DNA from 3 places in the Cupriavidus sp. Agwp_2 genome. Region 2 is predicted to be linked to each of the others. Evidence: predicted binding sites of a transcription regulator. Region 2 holds the regulator's gene; each other region holds the start of a gene.
The links. Region 2 encodes FNR, which switches genes on or off when oxygen is low (the NO sensors DNR and NnrR bind a similar motif). Its sites were predicted from a motif close to TTGATNNNNATCAA; they were not measured.

Region 1: LPA45_RS32465 (MBL fold metallo-hydrolase RNA specificity domain-containing protein) is a predicted target of FNR. The motif match lies at 3,074-3,087, and genes of this name have one in related genera.
Region 3: paaA (1,2-phenylacetyl-CoA epoxidase subunit PaaA) is a predicted target of FNR. The motif match lies at 1,933-1,946, and genes of this name have one in related genera.

Annotation. Positions count from the first base shown of each region.
Region 1 covers NZ_CP088085.1:466,122-470,928, reverse strand. Annotated here, with positions in the region: gene LPA45_RS32480 (universal stress protein) at 1-204, opposite strand, end outside; gene LPA45_RS32475 (zinc-dependent alcohol dehydrogenase family protein) at 1,317-2,318, opposite strand; gene LPA45_RS32470 (universal stress protein) at 2,326-2,781, opposite strand; gene LPA45_RS32465 (MBL fold metallo-hydrolase RNA specificity domain-containing protein) at 3,182-4,540, shown strand; gene LPA45_RS32460 (universal stress protein) at 4,602-4,807, shown strand, end outside.
Region 2 covers NZ_CP088083.1:2,249,008-2,253,814, reverse strand. Annotated here, with positions in the region: gene ccoG (cytochrome c oxidase accessory protein CcoG) at 1-1,022, shown strand, start outside; gene LPA45_RS10590 (FixH family protein) at 1,058-1,267, shown strand; gene LPA45_RS10585 (hypothetical protein) at 1,264-1,509, shown strand; gene fnr (fumarate/nitrate reduction transcriptional regulator Fnr) at 1,581-2,306, opposite strand; gene LPA45_RS10575 (sulfite exporter TauE/SafE family protein) at 2,384-3,142, shown strand; gene scpB (SMC-Scp complex subunit ScpB) at 3,693-4,559, shown strand; gene rluB (23S rRNA pseudouridine(2605) synthase RluB) at 4,565-4,807, shown strand, end outside.
Region 3 covers NZ_CP088084.1:2,535,841-2,540,647, reverse strand. Annotated here, with positions in the region: gene paaC (1,2-phenylacetyl-CoA epoxidase subunit PaaC) at 1-549, opposite strand, end outside; gene paaB (1,2-phenylacetyl-CoA epoxidase subunit PaaB) at 563-844, opposite strand; gene paaA (1,2-phenylacetyl-CoA epoxidase subunit PaaA) at 901-1,896, opposite strand; gene paaX (phenylacetic acid degradation operon negative regulatory protein PaaX) at 2,026-2,949, shown strand; gene boxA (benzoyl-CoA 2,3-epoxidase subunit BoxA) at 3,044-4,324, opposite strand; gene boxB (benzoyl-CoA 2,3-epoxidase subunit BoxB) at 4,466-4,807, opposite strand, start outside.

The DNA of each region.
Region 1 (4,807 bases), on a different replicon from region 2:
CCTGACCTTGTTGCGCCGGGCCAGGTCGTCCGCCACAAATTGCTGCGCGCCCTCCGTGAGGTAGATGCCCGGATCGAGAACGAAACCGGCGTACATGCCGATCAGCGGGCACTGGTTAGCCGCGGCAATGTGCCCCGCCACTTCGAGCCGCTGCAGCGCCTGCGGATTGCTGTCCAGATGCACCAGGATGCTGTCGTAAGCCATGATCGCCCTCTCGCAGAAGCTACAAATCAGTCTAGGCGGCAGGCGAGATCGACTCTTGTTTCAGATCAACGGGCGTGGCCTGCCCAGGCACGGCTGAGGTATCGCCCTGTTGTGCGCAGAAGACTAGTGCGAGAAAAGCGCCGGGACGTTCATCGACGTGAGGCGTCATGGATCGCCCGGGCGGATTCGCGGCTGCCATTCCAGGCGAGCATGACGCGCCTGCCGATCTCGCTTAACCAGCCTGCGCTGGGGATGGCCGGCATCGGTCTGTCAGTCCAGGATGATCACGAACAGCAGCTCGTCCAGCCGCGCTCGCGCTGGACGGCTACCAGCGGCAGGCCTTCAGCGGCGCGCCACTCCACCGGCACCAGCCGGTCCTCACACCCAATCCGGATTTGCCGGACTGCTGCGCCGCGCCAAATCTCTTATTTCTCAACCTGTAGGCAGGCAGCGCAGACCAGAAACTGAAAAAACGTGGTTTAGTAAACGCCCTTCGCCTGCAATCTTATGTCGACCGGGCCGTCAGTACATCAAGCGCGAGCCTCCTTTTCGCGAGCGGCAGGACCTAACCTTGGCCAAACGGTATGCCGATTTGACCTACCTCAAAAGATCCGCAGTCAGGGCCACGACCCGACATAGTGGCCCCTAAAATTCGGTTGCTGCAACGCGTGGCCCATGCTGCTCCGTCATGCAGCGCCGCACGCGTAATCGTCAACCTCTGCGGGAGACAGAGATGCTAAGCCCCCACGAGCTCGCAGCGCTGATGATTCTCAGCGATTCGGAACATACCCGCGAGTTGGACCCCGCTGACATCAGTGCACTCGTTGAGCGCCAGCTGGCGCAGCTCGAGACCTCGAGACCTGATCGGAGGCAATTTCGCCTGACCAGAGAGGGCGAACGCATTCTCAATGTGGTCGGTAAGCGCCGTTGAAAGCCTCCCGAAAAGGGAGACGCCGGCGGTTTTTGTTCCTCTCCTGAAAGCTTGTCGGCTGAAATCTTGTCGGGTCGTCCAAGCACACGAAACCACGAGTGCATGCTAGGCACTTGCGTGCCGGCCTTCAGCCAAATCAAGCGTTCTCCCTGGCATCCCTGCTGCAGGCGGCGGAAAAGACTCAGGGATGGATAGTCAGGACGGCGGCGCCGGCGAGGCGGCCCGCGCGCAGGTCGACCAAGGCAACGTTGGCCTGTTCGAGCGGATAGGTGGTGATATGGGTCTGTAGCGGCGTGTGGGCCGCGATCGCCATCAACGCGTCGCCATCGGCCCGAGTGAGGTTGGCCACGGAGCACAGCCGTCGCTCTTCCCACAGCAACTGGTAGGGCATAGCCGGGATGTCGCTCATATGGATGCCGCCGCAGACGACGATGCCGCCTTTGTCGATGGCGCGCAGCGCACGCGGCACCAGCGCGCCCACGGGGGCAAAGATCAGTGCCGCGTCCAGCGGTACCGGTGCATCGAGGTCGCTGGCGCCGGCCCAGCATGCGCCAGACTGGTGTGCCAACTGCTGGGCAGCGCTGTCGCCCGTGCGGGTGAAGGCATAGACCTCCCGGCCCTGCGCCACGGCGATTTGCGTCACCAGGTGGGCTGCCGCACCAAAGCCGTAGATGCCGATGCGGCGCGCTTCACCCGCCATTCGCAGCGTGCGGTAGCCGATCAGGCCGGCACAGAGCAGTGGGGCGGCGTGCTCGTTGTCATAGGCGGCGGGAATGCTGAAGCAGTAGCGGCTGTCGGCCACCACGTACTCCGCGTAGCCGCCGTCACGCGTGTAGCCGGTGAACTGCGGCGCGTCGCAGAGATTCTCGTGATGTCGCACGCAGTAGCTGCACTGTCCGCAGGTATGGCCCAGCCATGGCACGCCGACACGGTCGCCCTGCCTGAACGCGGTGACACCGGTGCCACACGATTCGACCGTGCCGACGATCTCGTGCCCCGGAATGAGCGCAGGCTTGGGATAGCGCAGGTCGCCGTCGGCGATATGCAGATCGGTGCGGCACACGCCGCAGGCGGCCACGGTAATGCGGACCTCGCCCGGCCCTGGCTCGGGCACTGTGACGTCCAGCAGGCGCAAGGGCAGCCCCGCCCCCTCGAACAGCATCGCTCGCATGGTCGGCGGCATGGCGCAATCAGCCTTCGATCTCGCTACGGACCAGCAGCACCGGCTTGGTGGTCTGCGCAAGGACGCCTTCTGACACGCTGCCCATCAGCACGCGCCTAACGCCGCGCCGGCCATGGGTCCCCAAAACGATCATGTCGGCATTCCAGGTGTTTGCTTCGTTGACGATGGTCGTCGAGATCCGGCCTGGGGCCAAGGGCTTCTCGTCCAGTTGTGCGTTGCAGCGGATACCGGCTTCGCTAAGGCGGGCAGTGGCCGCATCCAATGCCTTGCGGCCATGAGAGACCAGTTCTCTGACCAGTTCGTGCGGGTCGAAAGAGCCCGTCCCGAAATAGATGTCGCTGTCGTCCACCACGTACAGCACTTTGACTTCGGCATTGGTGGCCCGGCCGATGGCGATCGCCTGGCTGAGCGCCAGGTCGGAGGAGCGGCTGCCGTCCACGGCAAGCAAGATGCGCTTATACATGAGATGTCTCCTGAGAAGGATCGACCCAAGTCCCATCTTAAGATTCGCTCTAATCAGAGTAGATGGTGATGGTGAATTCGGGTTGACATGGCTCAACGCCGGACGCGGGACGATGAAATCCTGGGTTGGGGGCAGGCCTTTTGCAACGCGTTGGAGCGATTTTGCATGACGTTTCCCAAGATCTGCTCCGCGCGGAGCCACGGTGCGCACTGCTGTTGGCCCTGCGTGGACGCCACGTGGGGCGGGCGGGGCGGGACACTGTTCAAGCGTAGGTATTCGCATGTCCGCATGATTGATCCGTATCAACCACCACTCGGTTCCCCCACCTAGACTGGCTGTATCGGCCAGCGGCACCCGTGGCGGGACCAACGGCTTCGCGCAAGCGTCAAAGGACACCAGCATGCAACTGCAATTCCTCGGCGCGACCGATACGGTCACCGGCTCCAAGTACCTGCTCGATACCGGCAGTCAACAGGTCATGGTCGACTGTGGCCTGTTCCAGGGATACAAGACCCTGCGCCTGCGCAATTGGGACCCACTGCCGCTCGATCCGGCCAAGCTCGACGCCGTGGTGCTGACCCATGCCCACATCGACCACAGCGGGTATTTGCCCCTGCTGGTGCGGAACGGCTTCCGCGGCAGCGTGTACTGCACAATGGGCACCGCGCAGCTGTGCGGCATCCTGCTGCCAGACAGCGCCCACCTGGCGGAAGAAGACGCCGATTACGCGAACCGCAAGGGTTTTTCGCGTCATCGCCCCGCATTGCCCCTTTACACGGCCGCCGACGCTGAACGAGCAATGCGGCGACTCCAGCCGATGCAGTTCGGCAAGCGCTTCCAGGTAGCGCCCGGCATCGAGGCCGAGTTTGCCCGGGCCGGACATATCATCGGGGCAGCTATTGTCACGTTGTTCGTCGACGGCAAGCGCATCGTCTTCTCAGGCGACCTCGGGCGGCAGCAGGACGTCGTCATGCGCGCGCCGGAAATGGTGCGTCAGGCGGATTACCTGCTGGTGGAGTCCACCTACGGCGACCGGCGGCATCCGGACGACGACCCACTCGATGTGCTCGGCGAGATAGTCAGCCGGACAATTGGCCGCGGCGGCAGTTTGATCATCCCCGCTTTCGCGGTGGGGCGCACGCAGAGCCTGCTTTACTGCCTGCACCGCCTGCGCGAGCTCAAGCGAATCCCCGACGTGTCGGTGTACCTCAACAGCCCGATGGCCATCGATGCGACCATGATTTTCTCGCTGCATCCGGAAGAACTGCGCATCAGCCGCGAAGAGTGCGCCGCAGCCTGCAACCTCGCCATCCCGGTGCAGAGCATGGAGCAGTCGATCTGGCTGAACCACGACCGAAGTCCCAAGATCATCCTGGCTGGCAGCGGCATGGCTACCGGTGGTCGCGTGGTCCACCATCTTGCCGCCTACGGTCCGAACCCTCGCAATGCCATCCTGCTTTCCGGCTTCCAGGCGGCGGGTACGCGCGGCGCAGCGCTGGCCGCAGGCCGGCGCGACATTCGCGTCCATGGTAAGGACATCGCCGTGCATGCGTCGGTGGAGCAGGTCGAGAACATGTCCGCACATGCCGATGCCGCGGAACTCATGACATGGCTTGGCGGCTTTCACCAGGCGCCGCGGCGTACGTTTGTCGTCCACGGCGAGCCACAGGCAAGCGACGCGCTTCGCCAGCTCATCGAGCGCGACCTGCGCTGGGCAGTCACTATGCCGGAATATCGTCGCTCCTACCCGCTCGATTGATCCAGCCCGGCGCCTGCCCTATGCATTTTTTGTCACGTCGGTCAAACCACGGAATCACGTCATGGACTTTAGAACCATCCTCGTCGACCTCAGCGAAGATTCAGCCCGGTCGGCACGCATTGAAACGGCCGCACGGGTTGCCGCGGAATCTGGCGGCAGCGTGGTCGGACTGACTGCAACTGGAACTAACCTGGAGCCGTTTCGCGGGGCGGGCGAAGAAGCCGGACAATACGCGGCGCTTGCCGCCAGCCAGCTGCACAAACTGGT
Region 2 (4,807 bases):
GCCTGGATGGCGATCCCTGGAGCCTGCGCAAGCTGCGCCTCAAGGCCACCAAGCACTTCCTGTGGGTACTGATCGCCCTGTGGACTGGGTTCACCTTCATCGGCTACTTCGCGCCGATTCGTGAACTTGGCGGCGAGCTGGCGAGTTTGTCGCTGGGCCCGTGGCAGACGTTCTGGATGCTGTTCTACGCGTTTGCCACCTGGGGCAACGCGGGCTTCATGCGCGAGCAGGTATGCAAGTACATGTGCCCGTACGCGCGTTTCCAGAGCGTGATGGTCGACCGCGACACCTATGTCGTTACCTACGACATCGGCCGGGGCGAGCCGCGTGGCAGCCGTTCGCGCAAGACCGATCATCGCCAGGCGGGCCTGGGCGATTGCGTCAACTGCAGCATTTGCGTCCAGGTGTGCCCGACCGGCATCGACATCCGCGACGGCCTGCAGTATGAATGCATCGGCTGCGGTGCCTGCATCGACGCCTGCAACCAGGTCATGGACAAGATGTCCTATCCGCGCGGCCTGATCCGGTACACGTCGGAAAATGCCATGCGCAAGGCGCTGTCGGCGGCAGCGTCGCGCAAGCGCTTGATGCGCCCGCGTGTCATCATCTATTCGGTGGTGTGGGTTGCGCTGCTTGCGGGCTTCGTCGCTTCGATCGCGCTGCGCACGCCGCTGAAGGTGGACATCATCCGCGACCGCGGCGCGTTGGGCCGGGAAGTCGAGGGCCGCTGGATCGAGAACGTCTATCGCCTGCAGCTGATCAACACGACTGAAGGGCCGATGCACATCAGCGTGCGAGCCGACAGCGACGAGTTGAAAAACCTGACGGTCGAATACGACAAGCAGGCCGAGTCGCTGGCGCCGACGTCGAACCGGCTGTTGCCGATCCGCATACGCGTGCCGATCGAATACGCCGCGCAAGGCACGCACAAGATCAGCGTGACGGTGACCAGCGAAGCAACTGAGCGGGGCAGCGCCGAGATCCGGCAAACCACCAGCTTTATCGTGCCGCGCGACCTGTGACGCCAGGCGCTCGGTGCAGAACTTAAGGGGGCATGATGAATCAGCAAGGCAATCCGTGGTGGAAAGAGCCGTGGCCGTGGCTGTTGATGAGCGGCCCGCTGGTCGCGATGGTGGCGTGCGGCGTCACCATCTGGCTTGCGTCGTCGCATCCTGACATGCCGGTGCAGGGCGCGGCGCGTCATGGACTGGTGGTCGAGAAGGCGGAGGCAGTGCGGCCTCAGCCGAGCGCAGCGAGGCAGCCATGAGGTTGCGCTGGCTGATGTGGGTCTTGTGGCCGGGGTTCCTGATGGCGGGCTTCGCCACCGCGACGGTGTTCTCGGTCGTGGATCCCGGCGACCTGAAGTTCTTCGGGCATCCGATCGAGGCGTCGCGCGAATCGATCTATACGATGAGCTTCCTGCTGGCGTGGATATTCTGCGCGCTGTCCAGCGGGCTGACGCTGTACACGATGCCGACGCGACTTAGCGATACCGACGAGCTGGAGTGAAGGGGGATGCTTGCGCCGCCCTGTGCGGCGCAAGCGCAATGCGGTGTGGTGTGGTGTGGTGTGGGAAAGGGTCAGCAGCTGCGGCTGTAGAGCTGCTTGATGCCGGCGAGATCCACCAGCTTCACGTGGCGCTGGCGAATCTGAATCAGGCCGGCTTCAGCGAAGCGCGAGAACAGGCGGCTGACGGTTTCCAGTTTCAGGCCCAGGTAGCTGCCGATTTCCTCGCGGCTCATGCGCATCACGAATTCGGTCGACGAGTACCCGCGTGCCGAAAGGCGCTCCGACAGGTTGATCAGGAACGCGGCCAGGCGCTCTTCGGCGCGCATCGAGCCGAGTGTCACCAGCATCAGCTGGTCGTGCGTGATTTCCTTGCCCATCAGCCGCAGGAACTGGTGCTGCAGCGAAGGCAGGTCTGCGGACAGGGTCTGGAGGTCACCAAGGCGGACTACGCAGACTTCGGTATCTTCCAGCGCGGTCGCGTCAGAGGCATGCTGCATTTCCCCCAGGCCGTCGAGTCCGACGATCTCGCCTGGCAGATGGAAACCGGTAATCTGTGAACGGCCGTCTTCGGTCGTGACGTGCGTCTTGAGCGTGCCGAAGCGAACGGCATAAACCGCGGTGAGGGGATCGCCCATGCGATACAAGGTCTCACCCTTATGGACCCGGATGCGTTCCTGCACCAGCGTGTCCATCTTGGTAAGGTCTTGCTGGGACATGCCAACCGGAAGGCACAGTTGCCCCATCGCGCATGTGGAGCAACGGGGCGACATTTCGGTGATTGGAATGGAGGTAAGCAATTGGAACCTGCAAGATTGGATGCGAGGGCGCGATCAGGACATTTTACCGTGCGATGTGATGCGGCAGGGAGCCAGATTTGACATTTGGTGTGCTAATTAGCGTTTTTATGCTGGCATTGCTGGGCGGCGTGCACTGTGCAGCAATGTGTGGCGGCATCGCGCTGGCAGTCGAACAACCACGTGGCAGCGTTGCGGCCATGACCTTCGTGCGCAGCCGTGCTGCCTGGGTCGGCGAGTTGCTGGCAATGCACCTGGGCAGGATTTCGACCTACATGATGCTAGGCGCGCTACTGGGCGCGATCGGCGCCGGCGCGTGGAAGCAGGATTACCTGCCGTTGCAGCGCTGGCTGTTCGGTGCCGGCAGCGCGATGCTGCTGTGGTCGGGCTGGCGCCTGCTGCGCGGCAATGCCTTTACCGTGGCATGGCTGGAGCGGCTGGCGGCGCGGGCTGGCAGTGGCGTGGCGCGGCAGTTGGGCCGGCTAGGCGGCAACATGCCCGCGTTCGTGCGTGCGCATGGGGGCCTTGCCAGGCGCTACGGGGTTGGACTGGCCTGGGGGCTGGTGCCGTGCGGCATGGTCTATGGTGCGCTGACGCTTGCGCTGCTCGCCGGCAATGCCGGTTCCGGCGCACTGGTGATGGGCGTGTTCGGCGTCGGCACGCTGCCCAACCTGATGGTGCTGTCGGGGCTGTCCGGCTACCTGCGCAGCCTGTCGCGGCAGCGCGCGGTGCGGGTGGGCGCGGGCGTGGCGGTCATGGCGTTCGGGGCCCTTGGCCTGGCGCGCGCGGTGTTGCTGCCACATTCGCTGGCAGAGCAGGGTTTCTGCCTGGTCTTTTGAGGCGCATGGGGCGCGCGGCGCAGCGAATGATGGTTGCGGGCAAGGGCGGGAATGCCATACAATCGCCAACATTGCGGTATCGCGCGGTGTTTTGTAAGCAACGGCGAGCAGCGCCAAGCGGCCTTCCTACCAGAAGGCACGCCCACGGCGGCGGGAAGCGTTGGTGGTTCGATGCCCGGCCCGGCCCGCGGTCCATCCGGTTCAAAAGATCAAAGCCCGGCTGGCACTGCGGTGTTGGAGATGCCGGCCTTGCTCCCGATACCCGTTTTTCTTGCGTCCGAGGCGTTCAGTTCGCCGACAGCAGCGTCCGGTTTTCGGATGTGCCACGCAAGAGGTTCGCTGACCGGCCCATGGCGGCATGCGAACGATCTCCTGCCGGAGTGACCCGGCAACTCGATGCAAAGAATGGAAGTGCACGGCTTGGATGCAGCAGGTATCCGGGTGAGCTGCGCAATGAGATGGCGATGGCATTGGCGTCGCTGTATCCAAAATCTCCGGTGCCCCGGATCCGTCCGGGAGCAGGTGCAAAGACAGGCTGCACACCATCAACATGAATACCCAAGAGGCGAAGATCGTCCTCGAGACGGCGCTGATCTGCGCGCAGGAACCTTTGCGCGTCAATGATCTGCGACGGCTGTTCGCCGACGATGTCGGCGCGGACACCGTCCGCGTGCTGCTGGAGGAGTTGCGCCAGGACTGGCGCCCGCGCGGCGTGGAGCTAGTGTCGCTGGCCAGCGGCTGGCGCTTCCAGAGCCGCCCCGAAATGCGCGAATACCTCGACCGCCTGAATCCTGAAAAGCCGCCGAAATATTCGCGCGCCGTGATGGAGACGCTGGCGATCATCGCTTATCGCCAGCCGGTGACGCGCGGCGATATCGAGGAAATCCGCGGCGTGACGGTTAGTACGGAAGTCATTAAGAAGCTGGAAGACCGTAGCTGGATCGAGGTGATCGGCCACCGCGACGTGCCGGGCCGGCCGGCCCTGTATGCCACCACCAAGGCCTTCCTGGACGACCTCGGGCTGCGCACGCTGGACGAGTTGCCGCCGCTTGAAGATGCCCAGGCGCAGGCGCAGGCAACGCTGCTGGATCAGCAGGCCATCGATTTCGAGGCGCTGGCGGCAGGCAAGCCCGGTAGCGCCGATGAAGAGGCGTTTGCCGAGCCGGCGGGGGGCGAAGCATCCGCCGCCGGCGAGCCCGAAGTCACGGACGCCGGCCAGGCATCCACAAACGGCGAAATCGCCAACGGATTCGACCTGCAGCCGCACCAGCATGGGGCTGAGGAAATGGGCGCCGAAGGCGAACCGAACGAACCTGCCGACCCGGCCGAATCCGATCCGGACGGGGCGCGGGGAGAGCTGTTGGAAGACAGCGCCCCGCCGCACCCGAGCGAGCACGACGAGCGCGTGCCGAACTGAACAACATGCAACATCCGATAGTGAATACCTTGTCTGATTCCGTTGAGCAAGACGCCCGCAACGCGGGCGCACCCGCCGATTCCGGCGCCGCAGAACCCGGATCGGGCAGCGAAGCCGCGCCCCGCCGCAAGGGGCTGCGCCGTGGGCTGAGGAACCTGGTGGCGTCCCGCCGCCAGGCGGCGCAAGACCGCGATGCCGGTCGCGCCGAAGGCGCCGAGGCCGGTACGCCCGGCGACGCCGCGGAAGCG
Region 3 (4,807 bases), on a different replicon from region 2:
TTCGCGCACCAGTGCGGCCTCGGCCGCATCGGCCTCGAACAATTCGCCGGTGAACATCCACAGGTCGTCGAAGGCATCCTGCATGCGGCGATGGCTTTCCTCGGTGCCATCGCCCAGGCGCACCACCAGGTCGGCGCTGCGGCGCACGTGGTAGGTGACTTCCTTGAGCGACTTGGCGGCGATCTCTGCGATGCGCGCATCGGTCGAACGCTGCAGCGCTTCGAGCTGGAAGTAGTGCCACGTATCGAACAGGAACTGGCGCGCCAGCGTATCGGCATAGCTGCCGTTGGGCTGCTCCACCAGCAGCAGGTTGCGGAACTGGTGCGCGTCGCGCAGGTAGGCGAGCTGGTCGGCGGTGCGGCCGGCGCCCTCCACTTCGGCGGCATAGCCCAGCCACAGGCGGGTCTGGCCGACCAGGTCGAGCGCGACGTTGGTCAGCGCGATGTCCTCTTCCAGCGCGGGGCCATGGCCGCACCATTCCGACAGGCGCTGGCCAAGCACCAGCGTGGAATCGCCAAGGCGCAGCAAAAATTCGAGCTTGTTGTCCATGGTCCGGGCCGTATCAGATGTGCTTGACCGCTTCCGGCATCGGGAAGAACGTCGGGTGGCGGTAGACCTTGCTGTTGGCGGGTTCGAACAGCGGGCCCTTGTCGCCGGGGCTGCTGGCCATCACGTCGCCGGCCTTCACCACCCAGACGCTGACGCCTTCATTGCGGCGCGTGTAGACGTCGCGGGCGTTGTTGATCGCCATTTCGCCGTCCGGCGCGTGCAGGCTGCCCACGTGCTTGTGGGCCAGGCCGTGCTGGCTGCGGATAAAGATCTCCCAAAGCGGCCACTCTTTCATGGCAACCTCCTGTGTAAAGCGAATCGATGTAGGGGCGGCGCGCTGCGCCGCGGGGATCAGGCTGCGGCTTGCTGCGCCTGCGGGGCCTGCTTTTGGGCGTGGGCCACCAGCGCGTCGCGGAACCATGCGCCGTCGTCCCAGGCCTTGACGCGGGTGCGCAGGCGGTCGCGGTTGCACGGGCCGTTGCCCTGGATCACGTTGTAGAACTCGGACCAGTCGATCTCGCCGAAGTCATGGTGGCCGCGTTCCGCGTTCCACTTCAATTCGGGATCGGGAATGGTCAGGCCGAGGTATTCGGCCTGCGGCACGGTCTGGTCGACCATCTTCTGGCGCAGCTCGTCGTTGGAGAACAGCTTGATGCGCCATTGCATCGATTGCGCGCTGTTGGGCGAATCGCCGTCGGACGGGCCGAACATCATCAGCGCGGGCCACCACCAGCGATTGAGCGCGTCCTGCGCCATCTGCTTCTGCTCGGGCGTGCCGTTGCACAGCTTCAGCAGGATGTCGTAGCCCTGGCGCTGGTGGAACGACTCTTCCTTGCACACGCGCACCATGGCGCGCGCATACGGGCCGTACGAGCAGCGACACAGCGGCACCTGGTTGATGATGGCCGAGCCATCGACCAGCCAGCCGATCATGCCGATATCGGCCCAGGACAGCGTGGGGTAATTGAAGATGCTGGAATACTTGGCCTTGCCCGAATGCAGATCGCCCAGCATCTGGTCGCGCGACACGCCCAGCGTTTCCGCCGCGCTGTACAGATAGAGGCCGTGGCCGGCTTCGTCCTGGATCTTGGCCAGCAGCACGGCCTTGCGCTCCAGCGTGGGCGCACGGGTAACCCAGTTTCCTTCCGGCAGCTGGCCGACGATTTCAGAATGCGCGTGCTGCGAGATCTGGCGGACCAGGGTCTTGCGGTAAGCCTCGGGCATCCAGTCCTTGGCCTCGATCTTGATCCCTTCGTCCACACGTGCCTGGAACGCGCGTTCCTGCGGGTCCATCTCTTCCATCGCGCGGAGCCTTGTTGCTCCCGTCTCCACCAGCTGTGCGTACATGCCTGCTCCGCTTTTGTAGGGGTCCCGCTCGGGGTCTTGATTTGCGTCAATTGCGTCAGTTGCAATGCATGGTAGTGATACAATTTGATTCAAGCAATCGACGAATGTGTATCACTTTCAGGACCCGCGATGGCGACCTCCCCTGACGCAGAACAGCCCTCCCCGCGCATCGCCCGGCTGGCGCGCGGCCTCAAGCTGGGCGCCAACTCCCTGCTGGTGACGCTGTACGGCGACCTGGTGGCGCCGCGGCCGCAGGCGGTGTGGCTGGGGAGCCTGATCCGCCTCGCGGCGCCATTCGGCATCAATGACCGGCTGGTGCGCACGGCCACTTTCCGCCTGACTGCAGACGACTGGCTGGCCGCCACCAGGATCGGGCGGCGCAGCTACTACGGACTGTCGGAAGCCGGCCTGCAACGCGTGTTGCACGCCGGCAAGCGCATCTATGCGGGCGAAGCGCAGGAGTGGGATGGCCGCTGGACGCTGGTGATGGTGCGCGGTGACGTTCGCGCCACTGTGCGGCAGAAGCTGAAGCGGGAATTGCTGTGGGAGGGCTTTGGCGCGATCGCGCCGGGGGTGATGGCGCATCCCAATGCGGACCTTGGGTCGCTGCGCGAGATCATCCAGTCAGCGCGTGCGCAGGACTATGTGGCGGTGATGGAGGCGAGCAGCCTGGAGGCGTTCTCGCTGCGGCCGCTGCAGGCGCTGATGCACCAGACGTTCAAGCTGGGCGACGTGGCCGACGCGTGGCAGGCCTTGTTGAGACGCTTTTCACCGCTGGCCGATGAAGCGGCGGAGTTGGCGCCAGTGGATGCCTTCTTCGTGCGGACGCTGCTGGTGCATGAATACCGGCGCGTGCTGCTGCGCGATCCCAACCTGCCGGAGGCGCTGCTGCCGCAGGACTGGCCGGGGCGGACGGCGCGGGGAATGTGCAGCGGGATATATGGGGCGTTATTAGAGGCGAGCGAGAAGTACCTGCATGGGGTGGTGGAGGTGGCGGATGGAGGGCTGGCCGATGCGTCGAATAAATTGCGCAGGCGGTTCAAGCACGCCTGACACCCCCACGCAGCCCCGCGGTTTGCTCCCCTCTCCCGCGCGCGGGAGAGGGGCGCGTTTGCGAGGGGTGGTGGTACTAGCGCAGGCCTCCGCTTCAGTACGTCTCCAGATGCAGCCGCCCGTCCCGCCTCAGCCCTTCAGCGAGCGATTCCCAATGCAATCCCGCCTGCTGCGCCACGTCCCGCAGCGCCAGCACCACGCCCTCCTCCATGCTCTTCAGCCCGCAGACATAGAAGTACGTATCCGGTGAAGCCAGCAGCGCCGCGAGATCCGCCGCGCGCTCGCGCATCAGGTCCTGCACATAGCGCTTGGGGCTCCCCGGCGTGCGCGAGAACGCCAGGTTGATGTCGATGAAATCCTTGGGCAAGTTCTGCAGCGGCCCGAAGTACGGCAACTCTTCCTTGCTGCGCGCGCCAAAGAACAGCATCAGCTTGCCGCCATCGAACCTGCCGGCCTTGCGCAAGCGGCGACGCCATTCCGTCATCGCCCGCATCGGCGCGCTGCCGGTGCCCGTGCAGATCATCACGATATTCGAGCGCGGGTGGTTGGGCATCAGGAAGCTGGCGCCGAACGGTCCGATCACTTCCACCTTTTCGCCCACCTTCAGGTCGCACATGTAGTTCGATCCGACGCCGCGCACGGGATTGCCGTGGTGGTCCTGCAGCACGCGCTTGATGGTCAGCGACAGGTTGTTGTAGCCCGGCCGCTCGCCGTTGCGCGCGCTGGCGATGGAGTACTGGCGCGCGTGGTGCGGCCGGCCGCTGGCGTCGGTGCCCGGCGGCACGATGCCAATCGACTGGCCCTCAAGCACCGGGAACGGCGTCGCGCCGAAGTCCAGCACGATGTGGTGCGTGTCGTATTCACGGCCGACATCGGTCACGCGCACATTGCCGGTCACCGTGGCGGTAATGGTCTTGTGCGCGGACTTGGCGCCATAGACATTGGTGTAGGCATGGGCGGCGGACCACGGCGGTACGGTGGCGCCGTAGCGCGCGCTGTTAAAGGCATCTTCGCCGGTGCCGGCAAGCGGCGACGTGGCGGGAATCTCCGGCGCCGCGGCCTGCGTCCCGGCGCCGGGTGCCAGGTCGGCCAGCTGCTCGGGCGAGAGCTCTGCGGGCAGCGTGTCCCAGGTCAGCTGCTCTTCGATGCTGTAGACGCGCAGCTTCGGCATGTCGCGCCAGTTGTCGATCGAGCCGGTCGGACACGGGGAAATGCAGGCCATGCACAGGTTGCACTTGTCGGCATCGACCACGTAGTTGCGCGAATCGTGCGTGATCGCGCCCACCGGGCAGGTGGCTTCGCAGGTGTTGCAGCGGATGCAGATCTCGGGATCGATCAGGTGCTGCTTGATGACTTGAATTTCTGCCATGTCCATGGCGGTCTCCGCAGGATGAGTGGCGCTCGGGGTAAGGGTCGTTGATGCGGCCGCACTCGATCGAGGCGCCTGCCCTCTCCCCGGCCCCTCTCCCGCAAGCGGGAGAGGGGAGCAAACAGGGAGCGATTGTCAGACCGTGGCTCAGTTAAAGCGCACGTACTCGAAATCCACCGGCTGGCGGTTGATGCCCATGACCGGCGGCGCGATCCAGTTGGCGAACTTGCCCGGCTCGACCACGCGGCCCATCAGGCTGGCGACAAAGGCGCGGTCGCCTTCGGTGGGCAGCCACTGGTCGCGGAAGTCGCGCCATTCGGCGTCGGAGACCACGCGGCCATCCGGCGACACTTTCACGCCTGCGAGCGCGCCGATATTGCGGTGGAAGGCCTTGTGCGGCACCTTCAGGCGGAACGGGATGCCGGCCTTCTCGATGACCTTGTTCCAGCGCTCGACGCCGCCCATGCTGTCCTTGATGTAGTCGTCGCG